Regions from separate parts of the Sporomusa sp. 246TCP1 genome, predicted to be linked through region 1. Evidence: riboswitches for the same ligand, from Rfam matches in the RefSeq annotation. Region 1 holds a riboswitch; the other holds the start of a gene.
What was found. Region 1 has a riboswitch for FMN ahead of ribB (3,4-dihydroxy-2-butanone-4-phosphate synthase). Riboswitches for the same ligand answer to the same signal wherever they lie in the genome.

Region 1 (10,943 bases):
TTTAATATAGTGAAAGCCTTCACCTGGCTCACCTTCCATAAATATTATCATATTTTTCTTGTAGCGCCGCTCAATAGTCACATCAGCTATGGCAGCCAAATCATTTGGCGGCAATTCCTCAAAAATCGGTATATTTCTCAAATATTCCAACTCTGACACGTAAATCTCTCCTCTCACATTCCCAAAGCATCTCACCCACATTTATCCGATAACCAAGTTGCTCTAAGACTTACTTATAGTTATTATATATTATAAAAGCGCTATCGCGCCCTTGAGGATACGGATCTAACCGCAGAGTACACAGAGAGCGCAGAGGGAAGATGTATATCGAGACATTCCCTCTGCGTACTCTGTGTCTCTGCGGTTCAAAAAACTTATACTTTCTTTATGTATGAAAAAGCCCAGCTCGCAAGCTGGACTTTTATCACATCAGGCAAAACTACTACTCACCTGGACTAATGGCGCCTACCGGACAAGTGTCTTGACACGCACCACAGTCAATGCAAATATCTGGATCAATCTTAAACTGATCATCGCCTTCTGAAATAGCATCCACCGGGCAATCCGGCGCGCAGGCACCGCATTTGACGCATTCGGAACTAATTTTATAGGCCATATTTTTCCCTCCTTTTACTTGCGGCCGTTTACCACGGCCTACGTTAACCATACTTTTCAACAATCCTTGAGTCTGAGACAAAAATCATAGCTTGGTTATTGCCTGCTTAAATAATAGTATCTACAAATTGGCCTGTTTTTAGGAAACCGCAAACAAGGAAATTGTTGCATTTTATGAGATATAATTATATGCCAAAATAATACTACTCAAAGTTTTTGGCGCTGTCGTTTAATTGACATCATAATAAATTTGCGGGCCTCGACCCGGTTAATGGCTTTGCGATTTTCCATATCACGGTCAGCCCTCTCCCAGACTGACGTAAGGCTTTCCCCCCGTTTGGCCGCAGCAACGCCGGTGGTTATACTCAGTGGCAACTCCGGTTGACGTAAATTATGAAGATCAATATAGTAGTTGATATCTTTTTTGAAATCCTCAACCACATCTGACGAAACATCTGTAAGCAACGCAGCAAAACGGTCACCGTCGATACGGGCGGCTGTACAGGCAGGACCGGCAACTGTTTTGAGAATGTCAGCAGCCACGTTAATAAGCTTATCACCTGCCAGGTTGCCTAAAAAATCATTAATTACCTTCATCCCGTCAATACTAAGTACAATGATCGCACTATCAGGCTGCCCTTGTTGGGCAGCTATTTTTTTCTCAAATGCAGCTTGGGTGTATAAGCCTGTTAGATCATCAGTAGCAGGCAAATTTGGCATAAGATCTGGTACTGGTTCTTTAGTTGCGGACTCTATTCCTGTTCCTTTGTAGGCGGCGACCGCCCGCACTCTGTCAATCATCGCCGCCGGTGTCGCCTCAACCATTTCCGCAGCATTTAACTCGGCTATTTTTATGACAGCAGCAGTTTCTAACGTTGTAGCCTCTACAGGCTTTTCTGTCGCAGCAGATATCGGCTCAGCCATGTCAGCAGCAATTATCTCCGTTATTTTTCGGACGGCAATGGCTTCCGGAGTCTCCACAGCTGTTGCATCTGCAAACTTTTTTCCTATTGTAGCCGGTTCTTGGTCCCCGGCAAACGACGGTCTTGGCCTATTAACAGGCGCTTTAACTATTGAATGTTTATTGCTGGCAACCGGCTTGTGGTGATGCAGCAAGTAGACCAACAGCAATAGTGGTATGACTCCTAAGAAGTACACTCCCCCCAGCCATGCCAACCAGCGGCCAATCTCCTGCTGCTCACCATCGCCAGCAGGTACCAGCTTCTCGACCACTGGCGTAATGGTCTCCTGGGGAATAACGCCATAAATGACACCGATTACCGTTCCACTGGCAATAACAGGCACAGCTACTACGATAACATCTCCGTCCAGTTGCCAGTCAGCACCTGATACCTGACCTGTAAATTCCCGCCCGGCAATCGCTTCCTCAAAATAGCTTCGGTTAGTGATATCGCGACCACTACCGCCACTGGTATCAACCTTAACTTTCCCATCATTCCCCGCATAACCAAGGAGCCTAAACTCAGTAGTAAGAAAACTGCGAAATTCGTTATTCACAATCTCCGGCTCATCAACAGTAAGTGCACTTAGTTTTGCAATACCTCTCACATAAGCTGCTTGACTTGACAGCCAGGCATTTTCAGCCTCAACTCTACGGTTTATAAGCTTGTCAAGCTGTACTTGACTACTGTCTTGGGTATGTTGCCTTTCTACATAAGCAACTTCAGCAATAAAAATTAACGGCAGCAGCACAGCTGCAACTACCAGATACTTTACGTATTTACCTGTTGTACCTATTGTTAGCATTTTAACCCCCTGCATCTGCCTCTTCTTTAAAGATATTCAAACTACTATTTGACACCACTGCTTAATATCCTGCCAAAATTAACTTCTAATTTCCTCCCGCATAGAATATATAAGATTATTGGGAGGTGCATATAGTATGGCTTTGTTCCGTGCTTATAAAAAATCGTCTAAACCTAAAATTCTTGCAACAGCCGACCTGGAATGTTCTACAGAAGTTTGCCCCAATCATCCGGATTTATTGCTGCTACGGGATGCTGCCGCCGACGAGCGTAATGCTATTGCCTTTTACCTGGAAGCCGCACGAGCTTCCTGTTTGCCCCGGCTGTTTCTGGATGTAGCTGAAGACGAGATGGAGCATTATGTAGAAATTATGCGGGAAATTTCCCGTTTAGACCCCGTACAGGCTCAAATGCTCAGCGACGTGGGTCTTGATATGCTATTAATGACCCGGCCATTATTTAAACCGAAAACCAAGGCAGCCATCCTCAAAGAAAGCGAAGCCGACGATATCCAGATTGACCCACCAAATCGCAAGGAGATGCCGACCGTAGTTCTTTTGACCAAAGCCCTCAATGATGAACTCCAGGCTACTAATAAATATCAGCGATACATGGAAGCTGCTGAAACACCTGCTGTACAACGATTATTCTGTCACCTAATGAACGAAGAAAAAGAACATATTGCCGAATTTACTGCAGCATTGTTTGATCTCACCCATGAACCACTGCCACTGGAACACGACTAGTAAGTAAAAAGGATAGGCAAAAACCTATCCTTTTTACTTACCACCGCGGTGTACCGGCCGGTTTCCACTTGATTCCGGCTTAGTTTTAACTTTAGCCGGTACTGCTGTTAACATTACCTGATTGCCCTGGCAAGAAACCTTTATTTGATAATCCACAATTCCTTGCTTGTAAAGATTGAGCTTGAGCTCAAGCAGCGCTTTGCCTACCGACTCTTGGAGCTCCGGTGTAAAGTAGGCGCTGTTAATGTCTGCTGCTGAATCTTTCTTTGCCGGCTTGACCGACAGCCGAACAGGCTCATCATCAATTTCGGTCTCAAAAGTTGGTTGTTCATGCCAGCCTTTAAACATATCAGTGTCACTAAGATTTTTTTGGATTTTGGCCACAATAGTTACCTCCTGGAAAACATACCCTTAAAATTTGCAACCACAATTGCTAATTATAAAATATTTATTCTAGTATTTCTTTACTTGCATCAACAAATCCTGCATAAAACAGTTGCAAGTCCTTGCCAAAATCCCCCTACTCACAGTCACCTAATCATCTTCCGGAATAGTACCATCTGTGCCAATTATCACAACACGCCAAGGAATCATCTTGCCGCTCTGTACTAATGCCTCTTTAACCGCATTTTCTAAGCCGCCACAGCAAGGGACCTCCATTCTTACTATAGTAAGACTTTTGATGTTATGCAATTGCAATATCTCGGTTAGCTTAGCAGCGTAATTGACCTTATCCAGTTTTGGACAACCAATAACAGTAATCTTGTTATGCATAAACTCAGCATGTAGATTTGCATAGGCATAAGCCGCACAATCAGCCGCCACTAGCAGGTGAGCATCATTAAAATAAGCAGCATTTGCTGGTACTAACTGCAATTGGCATGGCCATTGCCGCAACTGGGAACCAGTAGCAACAGATTCATTCCGGCTAGTTCCAGCTGCTTTTTTGATCTCTTTGGCCATACTTCCCGGGCAGCCGGGCATTTGCGGTGAACTAGCCGGAAGCTTGCCGGCAATTTGCTGCTGGACAGCTCCTTCATCAAAGGCAGGTGCTTCCCGTTCAATGATATTGATGGCCCCGTGGGGACAATCAGGCAAACAGGCTCCCAGGCCATCACACAGATTGTCTGATACCAATTTAGCTTTTCCATCAATCAACTGCAGAGCCGCTTCATGACAAGCGCTAATACAAAGACCACAACCATCACACTTCTCTTCATCAATTGTAACAATTTTCCGTAACATATTTTTTCTCCTCCATAATTTATTTGAACTATTTTTTATCTCTAGATAAAGGATATACCAAATCCAGCTATTTATCAGTGATTAGAATCACAGAAGCAGTTGATTCTATCAAAAAGAAGCAGATCTTGTTTAACAAGAAATGCTTCTTTCTCCTCGTACTATTTTATTATGCTTTCCAGTTATTAATGACAAGAATACGGCACAATGGTCACAGGACACTGAGCAACATTAACTACACCGTAACTGACGCTGCCAAGTACCCCACCCAGCATCGGATTCATTCCGCGGGACCCCATTATGATCATCCGCACACCATTTGATGAACAACTGCCTGCTTCAATAGTATCGTCAATCCCTGCTTCTTGACAAATCTGATCCTTAGCATCACCGATTCTTAGTTTTAGTTCATAGGCTACACCTGAATCTTCCAATATTTTTTTAGCCGACACAATTATCTCTTGGAAAAGTTGTTGCTGATACTCACGAATGGTATTCTCATTGAAGAATATTTTGGTATGGACAGTATGAAAGCTGGATTGAACATTCAAAACAATAATTTTTTCCTGCAGCGCTTTTGCGATAGTGACAGCCCAATGTAATGCTTCAATGGCATTTTTTGAGCCATCAAAAGGAACAAGAATATCTTTCTTCACAGCAATACCTCCCGTTTACTAGTTTATACCTTAAAGTAATTCGCCACAGATTATCAATATTCCTCTTTTCAGTGCAGAAAGTGCCTCAATTTTCTGTAAATAGTAATATAAATTCATACAATAAAGCCCTCCAGGTAACCTGGAGGGCTGATTAGTCTTGAAGTATTCCTTATTCTCGCAACTTGCGGTAATCTATCAAATCATCCACTGTGACCACCGGCATATTGTGCTTGTTCGCAAAAGTCACGATTTCCGGTAAGCGCGCCATGGTTCCATCCGGATTTGTCAGTTCGCACAGTACACCATATGGTTTGAGACCGGCAAGCCGCATTAAGTCAACATTGGCTTCTGTATGTCCCGGTCGTTCTAATACCCCGCCAGGCTTGGCCTTCAAAGGGAAAACATGCCCCGGATGACGCAGATCCTGGGAACAAGCATTATCAGCAATTGCCGCTTTTATAGTCGCAACACGGTCAGCGGCTGACACACCTGTGGTAACTCCCGTAGCCGCTTCAATTGAAATGGTAAATGCGGTTTGAAAACTACTTGTATTGTTAGCTACCATCATTGGCAACACTAATGCTTCGGCTTTTTCCTCCGGCAGACACAAACAAACTATACCACTGCATTCACGAATTAACATCGCCATCTGTTTTGTTGTCAGCGACTCGGCAGCAAAGAAAATATCACCTTCATTTTCCCGCTGTTCGTTATCTGTTACTAAAACACCCTGACCATTGCTGAGAGCAGTAAGCGCCCTTGCCACCCGCTCCTCTGCATTGCCAAATTGACTTAACAAATTCTGATTCAAAGTAATGCGCCTCCTATACTAATAGTAGGACTTACTAAATCAGGGCAATAGACAGACAGCGACTGAACGATAATGCAATAGAACCTCCGGTTCCTTGTATTAATGCTGACCGCCTTATCCTCTTTCGTCCGGACTATACCGTCGGCACTGGCATTTCACCAGTTCTGCTGACCTCTTCCCAAGCAGGAAGAGCGCTCGCGGGCTCCCCGGTAAAAAACCGGGATACCGCCGGTGGGGACTTGCACCCCGCCCTGAGAATAAGTCTCATACCTGTTATTATACTCGCCGACCATTATTTGTCAACAAAATCATTATTCTGAATTACCTGTTGATGATTTCATGAAATAAACGCACGTCCTCTGGCGACACATTAGAATGCACAAAATCAGCTCTTACACAATCCTTAATCAGAATTTCGCTATAATTGTTGCACCCGTAAGCTGTACTGGCGCTTATTATTTCTTCGCGCAACGTTTTTGCCGGCTCAATAGCTGCCGGCGGCGTTGCCGGGTCGTTTATCACCGCATCAAGATATACGGCACGCATTGCATGGTGCATCTCGGCGACAATTGCCGCGTCGAGAATCTTGTAACATGGGCTTTGCGGAATACATATATAGGTTCGGCAGCTTGCCGGTCGCTCATTGTAAACAAGACATCTCGACAATCCATCCAGGTGGCGGCATTTCTTTTTCCCGGCAAGAAGAAATATCTCCAGTTTATTTTGGCCCACGTCAACAAACAGTTTAGGAATTATGCGTTCAAGCTTTCCTTTAGACAGTTTTTTAGCACTAACACTGTCCATATTGATTTTGAACCGGCCTTTACAGCAATGTTGCCTGCAGGTACCGCAGGGCAATGGATTTTCAAGTAAAAATTCATCGACAGCATCGAAAAATTCCTGTACTGTTGATCTATTGCTTAAGCCACTAATATCTACTTCATTTTCCTTGTTGAAAAATAGTTTCAGTTTGACCATTCCCCTCGCTAATTTTACTTCACACTAACCACAATCACACTATTGCTAACTTCGATCACTTTTACCGGCAACTCAGTCATAGAATTTACTTCAATTAGTTGCAGTAACGCTGACTTCCGATATAGGCTTGTAAAGTACTCAGTAAAATCTTGTACCAATGTCCACTCACTGCCATTAGTTGGTCTTCGTGTACTTAGCCCGATTTTATTTTCATTATTAATATAAATTACCTTACTCATAGTAACCCCCATATGGCAATTAGCTTAAATATTTTATCTTCCACAAAATTTTTGTATTTCCTGCTAGCAATATGAAACATCAATATTATTATTGTGCTTTGCACTAACCTGCTCTGCAGTGGCCTCCCAATTTCAAAAAAGTGCTTCAACCCATATTTTCACGGGCCGGAGCACTTTAAAATTTTTCCAAGTATTAAACTATCATACGCATCAAAATTAACCTATTTAGATATCAATAGGTAAGGTTTTGATATACTCGCCACCTTTTCCCCTGATTCACACCGTACGTGAAGCTTTAACCTCATACGGCGTTCCATCAATCGTAATTAACTTACTTAAACCACAGAATTTCCTACTTTTAGCCGGAATTGATTTACTTTTTCTATCTGTTCATTAGATAAATTAAGTTTCGCCAGTAGTTGATGAATGATACCGGATTTGGTTGCGTGTATTAATTGGTCAATATCAGGGTGAACTATAACAAGGTTTTTGTATTTATCATTTCCATTGGTTTGGATGTTTTTGATATGGTGACAGTGAAAATCACTGACATTCAGTCTCGTTCCAAGTATTCTGCATTTCCCGCATTGGGCAGAGAATAATGATATTCGGTTGTCATTGTATTCAATGCTTTGATTTTCTACAGGGTGTTTCACCAGATAGAGAAATTCATGCTCTGATACCTTTTCGATCTGTTCATGAATGAGTATTCTACCTTCAGTGGTGTAGTTATTTATTTTGGTAGAAAAGCTCATTGCATTTTTATGCTTGCAACATGACATGGGGTATATAATTTTGCAGCGGATATATAATTTGTTTTTGTTATAGCCCTTATATTTTTGGGTATATACTTTGTCAGGAGAGCCTTTATTGGTGGCGATTAACCGCCATCTCATTTTTGCTATCCTATCAAGATAGTATCCAATATTATTGAAGTCTATAGAACAGTGCGTTGCTATACGATAGTAATTTTGGGTTCCCAGCACGTAGGAATTGAACAGGGCGATATTTTTTTGGCTGGACTTCTGTTTGACTTTTTTGATTAGTTTTTTACCTTTGACCATTATTTTACTAACAGCATCAGATTTTATCCTTGAATGGGCTACCCGCTTTTTGCCTTTTACAACGGCTTTAATCGAAAAGCCAAGAAATTCAGATGATTTCTTTCGCAGATTTGTTATTTTGGATTTATCCGGGCTAATTTTAAGATGTAATCTTTCTTTGAGCCAAGACTTAACTGCTATGAAGACTCTTTCGGCTATATCGCGGGTACGACACATGATCTTAAAGTCGTCAGCGTATCTAATAATGAAGCATTCTTTTAGCTTTGAAGAATTACGTAGAGCATTTAGCTTATTGTCATTTCTTGTAAAGGTATGAGCTGTTTCGAAACTTTCCCATTGATCACTAATCCACCAGTCCAGTTCATTTAAGACTATATTCGATAACAACGGAGATAAAATGCCACCTTATGCAAAGAAAGTAACTATGCAAAGAAATATGCTAAAAATGTTGATTTTTGGCCATTTCGGGTTAAATTACTTTGCATAACCTCCAATGATAGATTTGAGATTGTTCTCAAATATCTATCAGGAGGTATTGCTCATGCAACGACAGACACTTCGCGAACTGCTCCAGGATCTGGAACAGGAACTGCTTCGCCTCGGTTACACAAAAGGCACCATGACCTTTTACCGCAACCGCTGGCGCAAGCTCGAGAATTTTGCCCACAAGAACGGGCAGGTTTACTATACGGAACAACTTGGCATTGATTTCGTACGAGAATATTTCGCTATTACGCAGGATGATTTCTCGCGAACATTGAACCAAGCGCAGACACAGGAACTCCGTGTCATACGTATGGTCGGTGATTTTCAGCTTCATCATGCGGTTTTACGGAGATACTTGAAACACCGGGTGATTATTCCGCACGATTCGTACCGCGAATCGCAATTATAGATACTGTCTGTCCATGCTAAGCGTACTGGTAGTCCGCTGGTCAGTACCGCTCCGAAGAGCGGTACCCAACACAGCTTTTTTGTTACTCGTTAACCTTTACCTTGCGCATATTCAGATCGCCGGAATAAATCCGAATGGAATTATTCACAATGCGGTCAATGATCGCATCCGCATGGATTCCACCACCAAGGCGTGTGTGCCAATCCTCAATTCGATACTGCGTACAGAATACGGTGCTTCTGTCAGTATAACGACGCTCAATCAGTTCGAACAGGAAATGTTCCTGCTGGCGTGACAGATCATCGATAAGCCATTCATCCAGAATCAGGAGTGTGTAACTCTCAAACTTCTTGAGGAGTTTTGATACGCCAGTGACAGTGGTAGCGGCTTCATCATGCAGCTGTAACAGATCCGGCATCCGGATGTATCTAGTTCTGTATCCCAACCTGCAGGCAGCTTTGCCAAATGCGCAGGCTAAATAGCTCTTGCCTGATCCCGTGAAACCGTCAATAATGATATTCGTATTGGAATTCAGGAACTGACAGCTAGCAACGCCAAGTACCTTGTCCCGGTCAAGATGACGGTCTGTGTAGTAGATATCATCGACATTGGCCTGTGGGAAGCGGAACTTTGCAAGTTTCGTCAGACGTTTCACTTTGTTTGTATATTTTTCCTGGTATATATAATCAACCAGGAGCTGCATGCGTTCCTCAAAAGTGAGGGTCTGGCAGCTCTGTTGACCGGATTGGAGCTCCAGTCCACGCATCATTTCGCTCAGATTGAGTTCTTCCAGTTTGCGGCGGGTTTCCTCATTTATCATCATCGTATCCTCCATAATAAGCGGCACCGCGGACATATCCGCGCACCTCACTATTCTTTTGACGGATTTCGCTTTCTTCTTTCTGGGCAAGATAGATTTTATCTTGATTGCCGGAAAGAACGGCTTTAAGATGATGGTAACGGGGCACCCGTATACTGGACAGGCCGATTTCACATGCGGTTTCCAGACGCTCTTCGGAATACGTCTTTGCCAGATGTAACACCGACAGGGCCGAATTATAGCCCTGCTCTTTTATAGTTACGCTACGGAAAATACGGTCAATGACTTCCGCCGTACTTTCTCCTATGGACGCAGCCCAGCGTTTGATGCGGTTTTCATCCATTTCAGGCTGATTGTATGCATCCGGCATATCCTCCTTGTGCGTGCTCCATCCGTTGCTCCGGTAATCGGGGAACTTTGGATGGGTGGCAATGCGCTCGTGATTGTAATAGATTTCGAGAAGCGTATCCGTGATCCGTACACTTACTTCCTTGCCGCGATAATGAAACGGGCAGGAATAATGATTTTTCCAGAACACGATATGGCAGTCAGGATAAACCTTTACCCCATGCTTCCACTCGCAGATCTCATAAGGAACTGCCGGCAGTTCATGCAGATAGGGTTTTTCCTCCACATACACGAGGTAGCGGCTGCCTTCCCGCTTCTGAAACGGCGCTTCATTCAATTCAGCCAATGCTTTGCTCACTGCAATCCTGAGTTCACCGAAGGAATGGAATTCTTCATTCCTGAGCTTTGCGATGACCGCAGTGGCAATTTTACCGACCGTCCCTTCTACAGAGGCTTTCTGCTTGGGTTTGCGGACGCCGGTAGGCATGATAGCGGTGCAGTAGTGATTGCCAAGTTCCTCATATGCGCTGTTAAGGAGGATGTCTCCTTCTTTTGGGTGTTTGATAACGCCCGTCTTGAGGTTATCGCATACAGTTCTCACAGGCACACCGCCAAAGAATTTATACATGTTGATATGGCATCTGAGCCAGGTATTCAGTTTCATATCAAGGCAGGGCTCAACATAAGAATACTGGCTGTAAGGAAGAGTCGCTACAAACAGGTAAACCTTTATGAGCTCACCAGTGTCCGGATCCATAAATTT
Region 2 (10,943 bases), 2.5 Mb from region 1:
TGTTATGGATGGTCATTTTGTCCCTAATCTGACCTTTGGCCCACCGGTTGTTGCTGCTATTCGCAAAGTAACCAAATTGCCTTTTGATGTTCACTTAATGGTTACTAATCCGCAAGATTTAATTGAACCCTTCATCAGGGCGGGTGCCGATATTATTACTGTTCATGCCGAAACCGCCCCCCATCTGCACCGCTTGCTGCAAACCATCAAAGAGCATGGCAAAAAGGCCGGGGTATCATTAAACCCGTCAACGCCACTTGCTGTAGTTAAAGAAGTACTTGATGACCTGGATATGATTCTTATTATGAGTGTTAATCCTGGCTATGGCGGTCAAAAGTTTATCCCGGGAGCAATTGACAAAATTGCACGGTTGCGATCAAAAATTGAGCAACGCAAACTCACCATTGATATTGAAGTTGACGGGGGCATTAATGCCGGTACTGCGCGTCAGGTAATCGCCGCTGGGGCAACGATATTAGTTGCCGGATCAGCAGTATATGGAGCGCCAGATATGGCGCAGGCAATTAAAGACATCCGGGGGCTTGATTAAATTGCTGCTTAGTGGTAACATCCTGTCTTTGACAGTTGAAGACGATAAAAAGCTTGATAATCCCTGATTTGCAAGGGGTATCAAGCTTTTTTGCTTTTTTAGAAAAGTGAGTAATGTTTTTGTTTTTTTGTCATGTTTAAAATTTTTTTCATCTGTGTTTTTGGTATGATCTGATAATCTGTTCGAAACCCATAAGTTTCATGTAACACATCTGTAAAATCAGTTCTTGTGTAGGTTGGGATATAACCTTCGCCCTGAATCTTATAGAAATTCATTTCTTTCAGGCCGTCGATTATTTCTTGACACGTAAACCGATTTCCTAGTTTTTTTCCAATAAACGATAAATAACAAGTGACATAAAGCAGGAAGTAAAGTGCGCTTTAATTCTATCTTCACGGCTTAGATACACCGGTCTTGCTTTAAATTCGCTTTTCATGATCCGAAAACATTCTTCAATTTCCCAGCGGCGCTGGTTGATTTTGATGATGTCTTGGGCGCTATCTTCGAGGTTCGTGCATACCGCATAGAAGCCGTCATAAATTTCTTCGTTAGAGATAGTCTCTGTGTCCAGCGTATATATAGAAGTATCGGCTATTTCACCATCAGGTGTGCAACTGGTTTTCTTGATAAAGCGTTTATAATCATTCTGATTGTTTTTTGAGATTTTAGTCGGATTCGTATCAATCGTTTTTTGAGCACGTTCGATTTGTGAATTGCGAATTTTACGCTGATAGTTTCTATATTTGATGGAATAGGTGACAATGAGCTTTTGTTCCAGGCCGTTTTCTTTAATCCAACGTTCTTTGTAGAAGCAGTGGTCTTTGTATGCGTTCTCGTCAATAGAGGAAATATCATAAGTTTTATCATGACCTGGAAGATGCCAGCCTTCAGAATCAAGCGACCATTCCTTTAAATGCTTCTTTAGCTTTTTAATAGATTGAGTAGTAATAAAGGCACGCTCGCCCTTGTCGTTGAATTTCCTGTTGCTTTCAGAAGCCAGGCCGGCATCAGTACAAACAACGAATTTGGAAAGCTTGAAATCAGACAGTATTTTTTCTTCCAAGGGTTTAAGGGTAATCTGCTCATTGGTGTTACCACTGTTGAGGTTAAAAGCTAGGGGAATACCATCGCCATCCATGAACAATCCCATCTGAATAATGGGATTTGGCCTATGTTCTTTAGAAGCGCCATATTGTTTAAGGCCATCTTCCTGTTCGATTTCAAAAAAGTAGTTGGTGCAGTCATAATAGAGAATGCCGGTATTTCTCTTTGAGAGTTTAAGACTGTTGTTGTAAAGAGAAGATTGGATAAAATCCATTTCTTTTGAAATGACCTCAAGAGATCGGTAGACATGCTGTAAATCAAAGTTGGGTTGCTCAATAAATTTTGAGGAATGTTGGTAAGTTGCGAGTTTGGAAGAAGGAAAAAGGATTCGTCCGTAAAGGAGCCGCGATAGTACGGCATCCAGATCGAAAGTAAATTTATACTTCTTTGAAATTTCAGCACATAGCTTATGCAGATTGAGTTCATGATAAAGCTGTTGGAGAAAGAGATATCCGCCGTTAAAGCAGCGTTGTTGATCTTTGGAGATAATCTTAGATGGAGAATATTTAACTGTGACTTCGCGTAATTGAGTTTTTTCTTTTTTGTTAAGTTCTTCGATGTATGATTTAGCCCATTCAAAAGGGTCTTGTCCATTTAGCTTATGCTGTAATTCAGCAATCGTTCCTAACTTTTCAACAACTTTTGTGGAACGCTTACCGTTTTCGTAGACAGATTGTATGACATAAAGCGAAGTTGAATTCTTTGATTTAGAAATACTAAGTCTCATTTAAAAACACCTCCGATCCCTTATATTATAACATGTTACGCTATATTACGCAATATTAAACAAGGCAGATTTGACGTTTTTCCAACAAAAAAAGCCCTGTTTTCAAGGCTTTCAGAGATTTCATTATATGAGTAAGTGTCAAAGACCCGGGGCAACGATATTAGTTGCCGGATCAGCAGTATATGGAGCGCCAGATATGGCGCAGGCAATTAAAGACATCCGGGGGCTTGATTAAATTGCTGCTTAGTGGTAACATATGTAGTAGATAGTTACATTCTGGATGAAAATTACATACTAAAGCCTTTGGGGCAAGGTGAAAAAGAGTAAAATCTTTTAATTCCTGACCGGCGGTATAGCCCGCGAGCCGTTTTTACGGTTGATCTGGTTCAATTCCAGAGCCGACAGTATAGTCTGGATGGTAAAAGGCGTAAGTTCTGCCATATTGGCATTTCCCAACCACATTGCCTATTAAACTGTTGATAGCCCCAAAGCTAATCAACAGTTTTTTATTTTATTCAAGTTTGCATTGGAGGACTTCTATGGACAAATATTATATGCAGCAGGCTCTTACCATTGCGAAGTATGCAACAGGCCGTACCAGCCCCAATCCACTGGTGGGTGCCGCTATTGTAAAAGATGGACACATAGTCGGCCAGGGCTGGCATCGTCAGGCCGGTACACCGCATGCGGAAATTCATGCTTTGGCCCAGGCTGGCGAGTTAGCAAAAGGAGCAACCATATATGTTACTCTTGAACCGTGTTCTCATTATGGGCGAACCGGCCCTTGTGCTGATGCCCTGATTGCGGCGGGAATAAAAAAAGTTGTTGCAGCCATGACTGATCCTAATCCTGAGGTCGCCGGCAAGGGCCTAACCCGGCTCAGAGCAGCTGGTATTGAAGTGGTCGAGGGAATACTGGCAGCCGAAGCCGCAAAACTTAATGAAGTATTTATTAAGTGGATTACTACCAAAATGCCATTTGGTGTTCTTAAAACAGCGATGTCACTTGATGGAAAAATTGCTGCCTATACGGGCCATTCTAAGTGGATAACAGGCCCGGCTGCCCGGGAGTATGTGCATCGACTGCGTGATATATATGATGGCATACTGGTAGGTATCGGTACAGTACTGACAGATAACCCCAGGCTAACAACACGTTTGCCGGCAGGCGGCCAAAACCCTGTACGAATTGTTATTGACACCATGGCCCGCACACCACTGACTGCTAACGTCGTAACAGACAAGCAGGCGCCAACCATCATTGCGGTAAGCCAGGCAGCACCGCCAGAACGAATAGCTGCACTACAGAGCCATGGGGTAGAGGTGTTGGTGCTTGCGCGATCGCCTCTTGGTGTTAATTTGCGTCAGCTGTTTACGATTTTGGGCGAACGCCGTATTACCAGCGTGTTTGTTGAAGGCGGTGCAGCCATAAACTCCTCACTCTTAGCCGCTAATCTGATTGATAAGGTGTATTGCTTTATAGCACCTAAAATACTTGGCGGTAAAGCGGCGCCAGGCCCAGTTGGCGGTACAGGCGTAGAAACAGTAGATCAAGCCATACTGCTTGAGGATATTGCCACACAAACCATCGGGACAGATGTCTTACTAAATGGTTATATAACAGGACGGGAGGGACGAGATGTTTACCGGACTTGTGGAGGAATTAGGGAAAGTTAAGCAAATTGCACGCGGCAGTAAATCAGTTCGGCTCTCGGTTTTTGGCAGTAAAGTGTTAGCTGACGTCAAACTGGGTGACAGCATTGCCGTAAATGGCACCTGTCTGACAGTAGTCGACTTTAGCCGTGATTGGTTTACTGCTGATGTTATGCCTGAGACAGTAGACCGTACAGCGCTGGCCGGTCTCAAAACAGGTGATACTGTCAACCTCGAACGTACCCTCCGGGTAGGTGATCGACTGGGTGGACACATAGTCAGCGGTCATATCGACGGGGTAGGAACTATTTTGATTAAAGAACAAAATGATAATGCCATACTTGTCCGGATCGGCACTGGTCCTGAAGTTATGCGCTACATTATCTCCAAAGGCTCTATTGCTATTGATGGTACAAGTCTTACGGTTATTGACGTTGGTGCCGACTGGTTTACCGTGTCACTTATTCCCCATACGGCTGCTATGACCACAGTAGGCCTGAAGGCGGCAGGGGAGCCGGTTAATCTGGAAACAGATATTATTGGCAAGTATGTGGAAAAATTGCTAGGCTTACAACAAAATACGAAACCAGAGGAAAAGATAACACTGGGATTTCTCGAACAGCATGGATTTACCCTATGAAATAGAGTGATTGCCAATACGAAATGGAGGAATTTACATGAAATTCAATACGATTGAGGAAGCTATTGCTGATGTAAAGAATGGTAAAATGGTTGTCGTAATTGATGACGAAGACCGGGAAAATGAAGGCGATTTACTAGTAGCAGCTGAAAAAGCAACACCGGAGGTCATTAATTTTATGGCAACTCATGCCAGAGGTCTTATTTGCATGCCAGTCATCGGCAGCAGGCTGGATGAACTTGATATCGGTCAGATGGTAATGGAAAATACAGATAATCATTGCACGGCATTCACGGTATCCATTGATGCCAAAGATACAACTACCGGCATATCTGCTTACGAACGTTCGATGACAGTACAGGCTGTGTTAGACAAAAAAACAATTGCCAGTGATCTTAGACGACCTGGTCATATTTTCCCGCTCAGGTATTGCGAAGGGGGTGTACTGCGCCGCAGCGGCCATACCGAAGCTGCTGTCGATTTAGCTAAACTGGCTGGTTTATACCCGGCAGGTGTAATTTGCGAAATCATGAATGAAAATGGCACTATGGCCCGGACACCGGAGTTAATGGAGTTTGTTCAAAAACATGATTTAAAAATTATTACGATAGCCGACTTGATAAAATACCGTAAAAAGCACGAAAAATTTATCACCAGAGCGGCCGAAACCAAGCTGCCAACAAAATATGGTGACTTCAACCTGATTGCTTACGAAAGCCAGCTGGATAACCAGTGCCATATTGCACTGATTAAAGGTGATGTAACTAACAAACAAAATGTGTTAGTCAGGGTTCATTCAGAATGCCTGACAGGCGATGTTTTAGGCTCACTACGCTGTGATTGTGGTGATCAGTTGGCTCATGCCTTAAAGTGCATTGAAAAAGAAGGCTGCGGCGTCCTGCTCTATATGCGTCAGGAAGGCCGGGGTATTGGACTTGCGAACAAAATTCGGGCTTATGCACTCCAGGACAAAGGCAAAGATACTGTCGAAGCCAATGAATTGTTAGGCTTTGCCCCAGATCTTAGAGATTACGGTATTGGAGCACAAATTTTGGCAGACCTGGGTTTATCCAGTATTAGACTGTTAACGAATAATCCTCGTAAACGGGTAGGTCTTGAGGGCTATGGCTTAACCATCAGCGAACGAGTGCCACTGGAAATCCTTGCCAATAAATTTAATAACAGATATTTATCTGCCAAAAAATCCAAACTTGGACACCTATTAAAACAATATGAGGGGGCAAAATAATAATGGAAACAATAAAAACCTACGAAGGAAACTTAGTTGCCGAGGGATTAAAATTTGGTATTGTTATTGCCAGATTTAATGAGTTTATTACCAGTAAGTTGCTGGGTGGCACCTTAGACGCACTAAAGCGCCACGGCGCCAGCGTGGACAATGTGGAGATTGCCTGGGTACCAGGTGCTTTTGAAATTCCCCTTGCCGCCAAAAAAATGGCTGTAAGTAAAAAATATGATGCCGTCATTTGCTTAGGGACAGTTATCAGAGGCAGCACCAGTCATTACGACTATGTTTGTGCCGAAGTTTCCAAAGGTGTGGCCCACGTTGGTTTGGAGACCGGTGTTCCCACAATCTTCGGCATTCTTACCACCGATACCATTGAACAAGCCATTGAACGCGCTGGCACCAAAGCAGGCAATAAAGGCTTTGACGCCGCTGTTTCAGCTATTGAAATGGCCAATTTGCTCAAAGGATTATAGTTCCAGGGAGGGTTACTATGAAAATAGGCATAATCAGCGATACTCACGGTTGTCTGGAAACCTGGGAACAAGTATTTCATGCATATTTTCAGGATTCTGATCTAATCATCCATGCCGGGGATGTTCTGTATCATGGCCCGCGTAACGCCATTCCGGCTGAATATAACCCGAAGCAGCTGGCTGAGGTTCTTAACAACTGCCCGGTGCCGATTGTAACTGCCTGTGGTAACTGTGATGCCGAAGTTGACAGTATGGTGCTTAAACTGCCTATTCAATCACCGTATTCTTATCTACTGCTAAACGGCTTGCGAATTGTTGTCACTCATGGCCACAATCTTACTGATGAAGCTAAACGGGAGTTGGCAGAGCGTCTGAAGGCCAATATCTTCATTACTGGTCATACCCATATTGCCACAATGGAAAAGCTTGATGGAATTATTTATTTGAATCCAGGCTCGCCTGGCATGACCAAACGACCGGATGGTCGCGGTACCATTGCCTGGATAAATGATAATAAAGTTGAAATACTAGAGATAGCAACAGGTCAACCTCTTATTTCCGAGGTATTGGCCTAGTATCCGGAGGTTTAAGAAACTATGCACGATCACCTTATCCGGGCGACAGCGCCCGGAATTCGTGCCTTTGCGGCTATTACCACTAATTTAGTGGAAGAAGCACGGGAGCGGCATAATTGTTATCCTACAGCTACAGCTGCGCTGGGGCGCACCATGACAGGGGCATTATTATTGGCTGCTAACCTAAAAACAGCCGAAAGTATGACTGTAAGGATATCTGGCGACGGGCCGTTAAAAGAGATCGTGGCTGATGCCTATCCTGATGGCTCAGTACGTGGTTATGTCAAAAATCCCTTTGTCGATCTACCACTTAAGCAGGGTAAATGGGATGTCGGACAGGCTGTAGGGAAGGGGCACATCTATGTCACCCGGTTTGTTGGCCTCAAGCAACCCTTTACAGGCAGTGCAGAACTAGTTTCAGGCGAAATAGCGGAAGATATAACCCAGTATCTTGCCGTATCAGAACAGACGCCGTCAAGCGTTGCGTTAGGTGTTTTAATTGCCCCTGACACAACTGTAGCGGCGGCAGGCGGATTTTTTATTCAAGCATTGCCAGGTGCAGAAGAAACTGCACTGGCTCAGCTTGAAGATAATCTTCGGCAGTTGCCGCCAGTTTCCCAAATGATTAGTAGTGGCAAAGATGCTAAAGGGATCTTAGAAATGCTATTTGCCGGACTGCCAATCACCTTTTATGATTCCCTGGAACTTAAGTTTAACTGTCAATGTTCCCGGGAAAGAGTGGAAAATATGCTCATTAGTCTTGGCGCTGACGAAATTAAAGAAATGATTATTGAAGGCCAGGCAGAAGTCTGTTGTCACTTTTGCAGCGAAAAGTACCATTTTTCCGCCCAGGAACTTACTGCTATTTTGCAAGAAATCGAATAATACGCAAACAAAACCAGCGGTGTAACGTGAGGGGTGTTACTTTTGGCATTGCCCCAAAAGTAACAAAAGGTCTAGGCCCCACGCCTCCAAAAGCTGAAAAGCCGGGCGATATTCCTAAAATCCGTAAACTCGCTACGCTCAAACAGCACGGATTTTTTAACGGAATACCGCCCGGTTTTTCTCCTGCGGAACGCTTTTTCCGGCAAAGGCCGAGGGGTTACGGGAGTTCCGAGGGGTGCCGGGGTAGCACCTTATGGGGATACAATTTCTTTAAGGGGTAGCGCCAACATTTCCGACAAAACCTACGCTAAGACAAAAACCGAGTGAAATGTCAATTTTCTAAGCTATAACGAATCCTTACACATAGTGGTATAATTTGGAAATACGTTATTACGAAATAGTAGTAAATTGTGAACTAAAGATTATTTATATTAATGGAGGGTGTCGGCATAGACAAGAATTCTGATTATAGAACAAACATTATAGGTGCTGGCGAGGTTGGCTGCGCCATCTCGGTCGACATGGACAAGAATTTTGTTTATAAAACAAACAGCTTCTTTTGGGATACTAAAGGAAATGACGTTTTAGGAGCAACCTCGCTTCCTTTTTATGGAGCATTTGTCTCAGAAGAAAAATGCCAACTTTTTGGCGATGTATCAGGAAAAAAGATGCTAGAGATAGGCTGTGGAGCGGGTCATTCCTTGCAATATCAGGGGGAACGCAAAGCATCTGAACTATGGGGTATGGATATATCTGAAAAACAAATCGAAAAGACAAAGCAACATTTGAAGGCCTGCGGTCTTTCAGCAAAATTGATCTGTTCTCCCATGGAAGAAGAATGTGGCATACCATTGGATTATTTTGACTTTGTTTATTCGATTTATGCCATAGGCTGGACCACCGACCTTGAGGGTACTTTTTGCCGGATCGCTTCTTACCTTAAAAAAGACGGCGCATTTATTTTCAGTTGGTCTCATCCTATACACAAATGTGTTGTTGCAGAAAATAATATACTTGCTTTTAAAAAATGTTATTTCGATGAATCTTGGTATTCGGTATCTCTTGATGAAGGTGCGCTAACATTATCAGACCGTAAACTATCAACCTATGTGAATGCATTGGCAAAAGCGGGATTTGTCATTGAGCAAATGATTGAGCAATCTGATGATGAAATTATGCAATTGCGGGGCGATAACAACGATTTTGCCAAAAAAGCAAAGATGCTTCCGGTAACTTTTGTAGTCAAAGCAAGAAAACTGTAAGAGTACAGTATAAGCATTTTCAGTACCAAAACTACTGGGGGGTGGTATTATCCCAACGAGGCAACAAATCACTGCTTACTTAACTCATATTAAGTTGACTTTTTTTAATATATCCATAGTTTTGCTATCATAATCATTAAAACGCAACACATCTATTTCGTAAGGCATTGCGGTTAAATTAGATAGCTTTATCAATTTTATATTTGAGAATAAGATATCAGTATTATTTATTATTAGCGATTTAATAAAGCTACTTTCAATTGAATCTACACTGCTAACAATGTCTTCAATATGACCAAATCTATTAATCAAATTTTTTGCGGTTTTAGGGCCTATGCCTTTTATTCCCCGAATGTTGTCGGATGAATCACCTACTAATGATTTAAAATCAGCAAAATATTGTGGAAAGACCCCATACTTATCGAGTACGGCGGTATCATCATATATAATGGACTTTTTCCCTCTATAAACAAAGACCTTAACGTTTTTTTCAACCAGCTGCATAAAATCAGTATCATTTGATAGGATATAAATATCAAAATCATTCTTTAATTTTAATACATAACTGGCAATTACATCATCTGTTTCTATTCTTTCAGTGATTTCAAATTGCTTGATTTTAATAAAATCAAGTGCTTTTTTTATTTTGTTTAATTGAAGAAAAGGATTATCATCATCTATCGCATCGGTATAGTCTTTTCTGTTGCCTTTATATGCCGCATTCTGATCAACACGATAACTGCCTTTTTCACCGTCAAATAAAACAATTACATATGCCGCATTAACATTTTTAATAACCTTTAATAACGCGCCGATAAAACCAACTACTGCTTGAATCGCTTGACCGTTTTTACCAATAATTCTTGATGGCATACCATAAAACATCTGAAATAACAAATTATGTCCATCAACCAGTAATAAATTCTCCATATTATTCACCCACTAATTCGCTTTATTAATTTATTAAAATTTGGATTCCAGATTATGTTCCCCTTATACATCAATCTCATAGCGTATATTTGATTATTCCGCACGATTCGTACCGCGAATCGCAATTATAGATACTGTCTGTCCATGCTAAGCGTACTGGTAGTCCGCTGGTCAGTACCGCTCCGAAGAGCGGTACCCAACACAGCTTTTTTGTTACTCGTTAACCTTTACCTTGCGCATATTCAGATCGCCGGAATAAATCCGAATGGAATTATTCACAATGCGGTCAATGATCGCATCCGCATGGATTCCACCACCAAGGCGTGTGTGCCAATCCTCAATTCGATACTGCGTACAGAATACGGTGCTTCTGTCAGTATAACGACGCTCAATCAGTTCGAACAGGAAATGTTCCTGCTGGCGTGACAGATCATCGATAAGCCATTCATCCAGAATCAGGAGTGTGTAACTCTCAAACTTCTTGAGGAGTTTTGATACGCCAGTGACAGTGGTAGCGGCTTCATCATGCAGCTGTAACAGATCCGGCATCCGGATGTATCTAGTTCTGTATCCCAACCTGCAGGCAGCTTTGCCAAATGCGCAGGCTAAATAGCTCTTGCCTGATCCCGTGAAACCGTCAATAATGATATTCGTATTGGAATTCAGGAACTGACAGCTAGCAACGCCAAGTACCTTGTCCCGGTCAAGATGACGGTCTGTGTAGTAGATATCATCGACATTGGCCTGTGGGAAGCGGAACTTTGCAAGTTTCGTCAGACGTTTCACTTTGTTTGTATATTTTTCCTGGTATATATAATCAACCAGGAGCTGCATGCGTTCCTCAAAAGTGAGGGTCTGGCAGCTCTGTTGACCGGATTGGAGCTCCAGTCCACGCA

Region 2: it holds a riboswitch for FMN, as region 1 does, so the genes downstream of both, ribD (bifunctional diaminohydroxyphosphoribosylaminopyrimidine deaminase/5-amino-6-(5-phosphoribosylamino)uracil reductase RibD) here and ribB (3,4-dihydroxy-2-butanone-4-phosphate synthase) in region 1, are expected to answer to the same signal.

The regions. Positions count from the first base shown of each region.
Region 1 covers NZ_CM170492.1:5,399,352-5,410,294, reverse strand. The annotation lists gene AC1ECB_RS25520 (Crp/Fnr family transcriptional regulator) at 1-159, opposite strand, end outside; gene AC1ECB_RS25515 (DUF362 domain-containing protein) at 443-616, opposite strand; gene AC1ECB_RS25510 (GGDEF domain-containing protein) at 823-2,382, opposite strand; gene AC1ECB_RS25505 (ferritin family protein) at 2,519-3,127, shown strand; gene AC1ECB_RS25500 (hypothetical protein) at 3,161-3,511, opposite strand; gene AC1ECB_RS25495 (ATP-binding protein) at 3,662-4,372, opposite strand; gene AC1ECB_RS25490 (universal stress protein) at 4,555-5,025, opposite strand; gene ribB (3,4-dihydroxy-2-butanone-4-phosphate synthase) at 5,195-5,836, opposite strand; FMN riboswitch at 5,949-6,099, opposite strand; gene AC1ECB_RS25480 (YkgJ family cysteine cluster protein) at 6,158-6,814, opposite strand; gene AC1ECB_RS25475 (hypothetical protein) at 6,829-7,053, opposite strand; gene AC1ECB_RS25470 (reverse transcriptase domain-containing protein) at 7,389-8,516, opposite strand; gene AC1ECB_RS25465 (hypothetical protein) at 8,659-9,012, shown strand; gene AC1ECB_RS25460 (ATP-binding protein) at 9,095-9,835, opposite strand; gene istA (IS21 family transposase) at 9,822-10,943, opposite strand, start outside.
Region 2 covers NZ_CM170492.1:1,846,596-1,857,538, forward strand. The annotation lists gene rpe (ribulose-phosphate 3-epimerase) at 1-550, shown strand, start outside; partial or broken gene AC1ECB_RS09195 (IS1634 family transposase) at 649-2,381, opposite strand; FMN riboswitch at 2,677-2,812, shown strand; gene ribD (bifunctional diaminohydroxyphosphoribosylaminopyrimidine deaminase/5-amino-6-(5-phosphoribosylamino)uracil reductase RibD) at 2,921-4,057, shown strand; gene AC1ECB_RS09205 (riboflavin synthase) at 4,020-4,673, shown strand; gene AC1ECB_RS09210 (bifunctional 3,4-dihydroxy-2-butanone-4-phosphate synthase/GTP cyclohydrolase II) at 4,711-5,922, shown strand; gene ribH (6,7-dimethyl-8-ribityllumazine synthase) at 5,925-6,395, shown strand; gene yfcE (phosphodiesterase) at 6,413-6,970, shown strand; gene hslO (Hsp33 family molecular chaperone HslO) at 6,992-7,855, shown strand; gene AC1ECB_RS09230 (class I SAM-dependent methyltransferase) at 8,290-9,117, shown strand; gene AC1ECB_RS09235 (5'-3' exonuclease) at 9,202-10,047, opposite strand; gene AC1ECB_RS09240 (ATP-binding protein) at 10,261-10,943, opposite strand, start outside.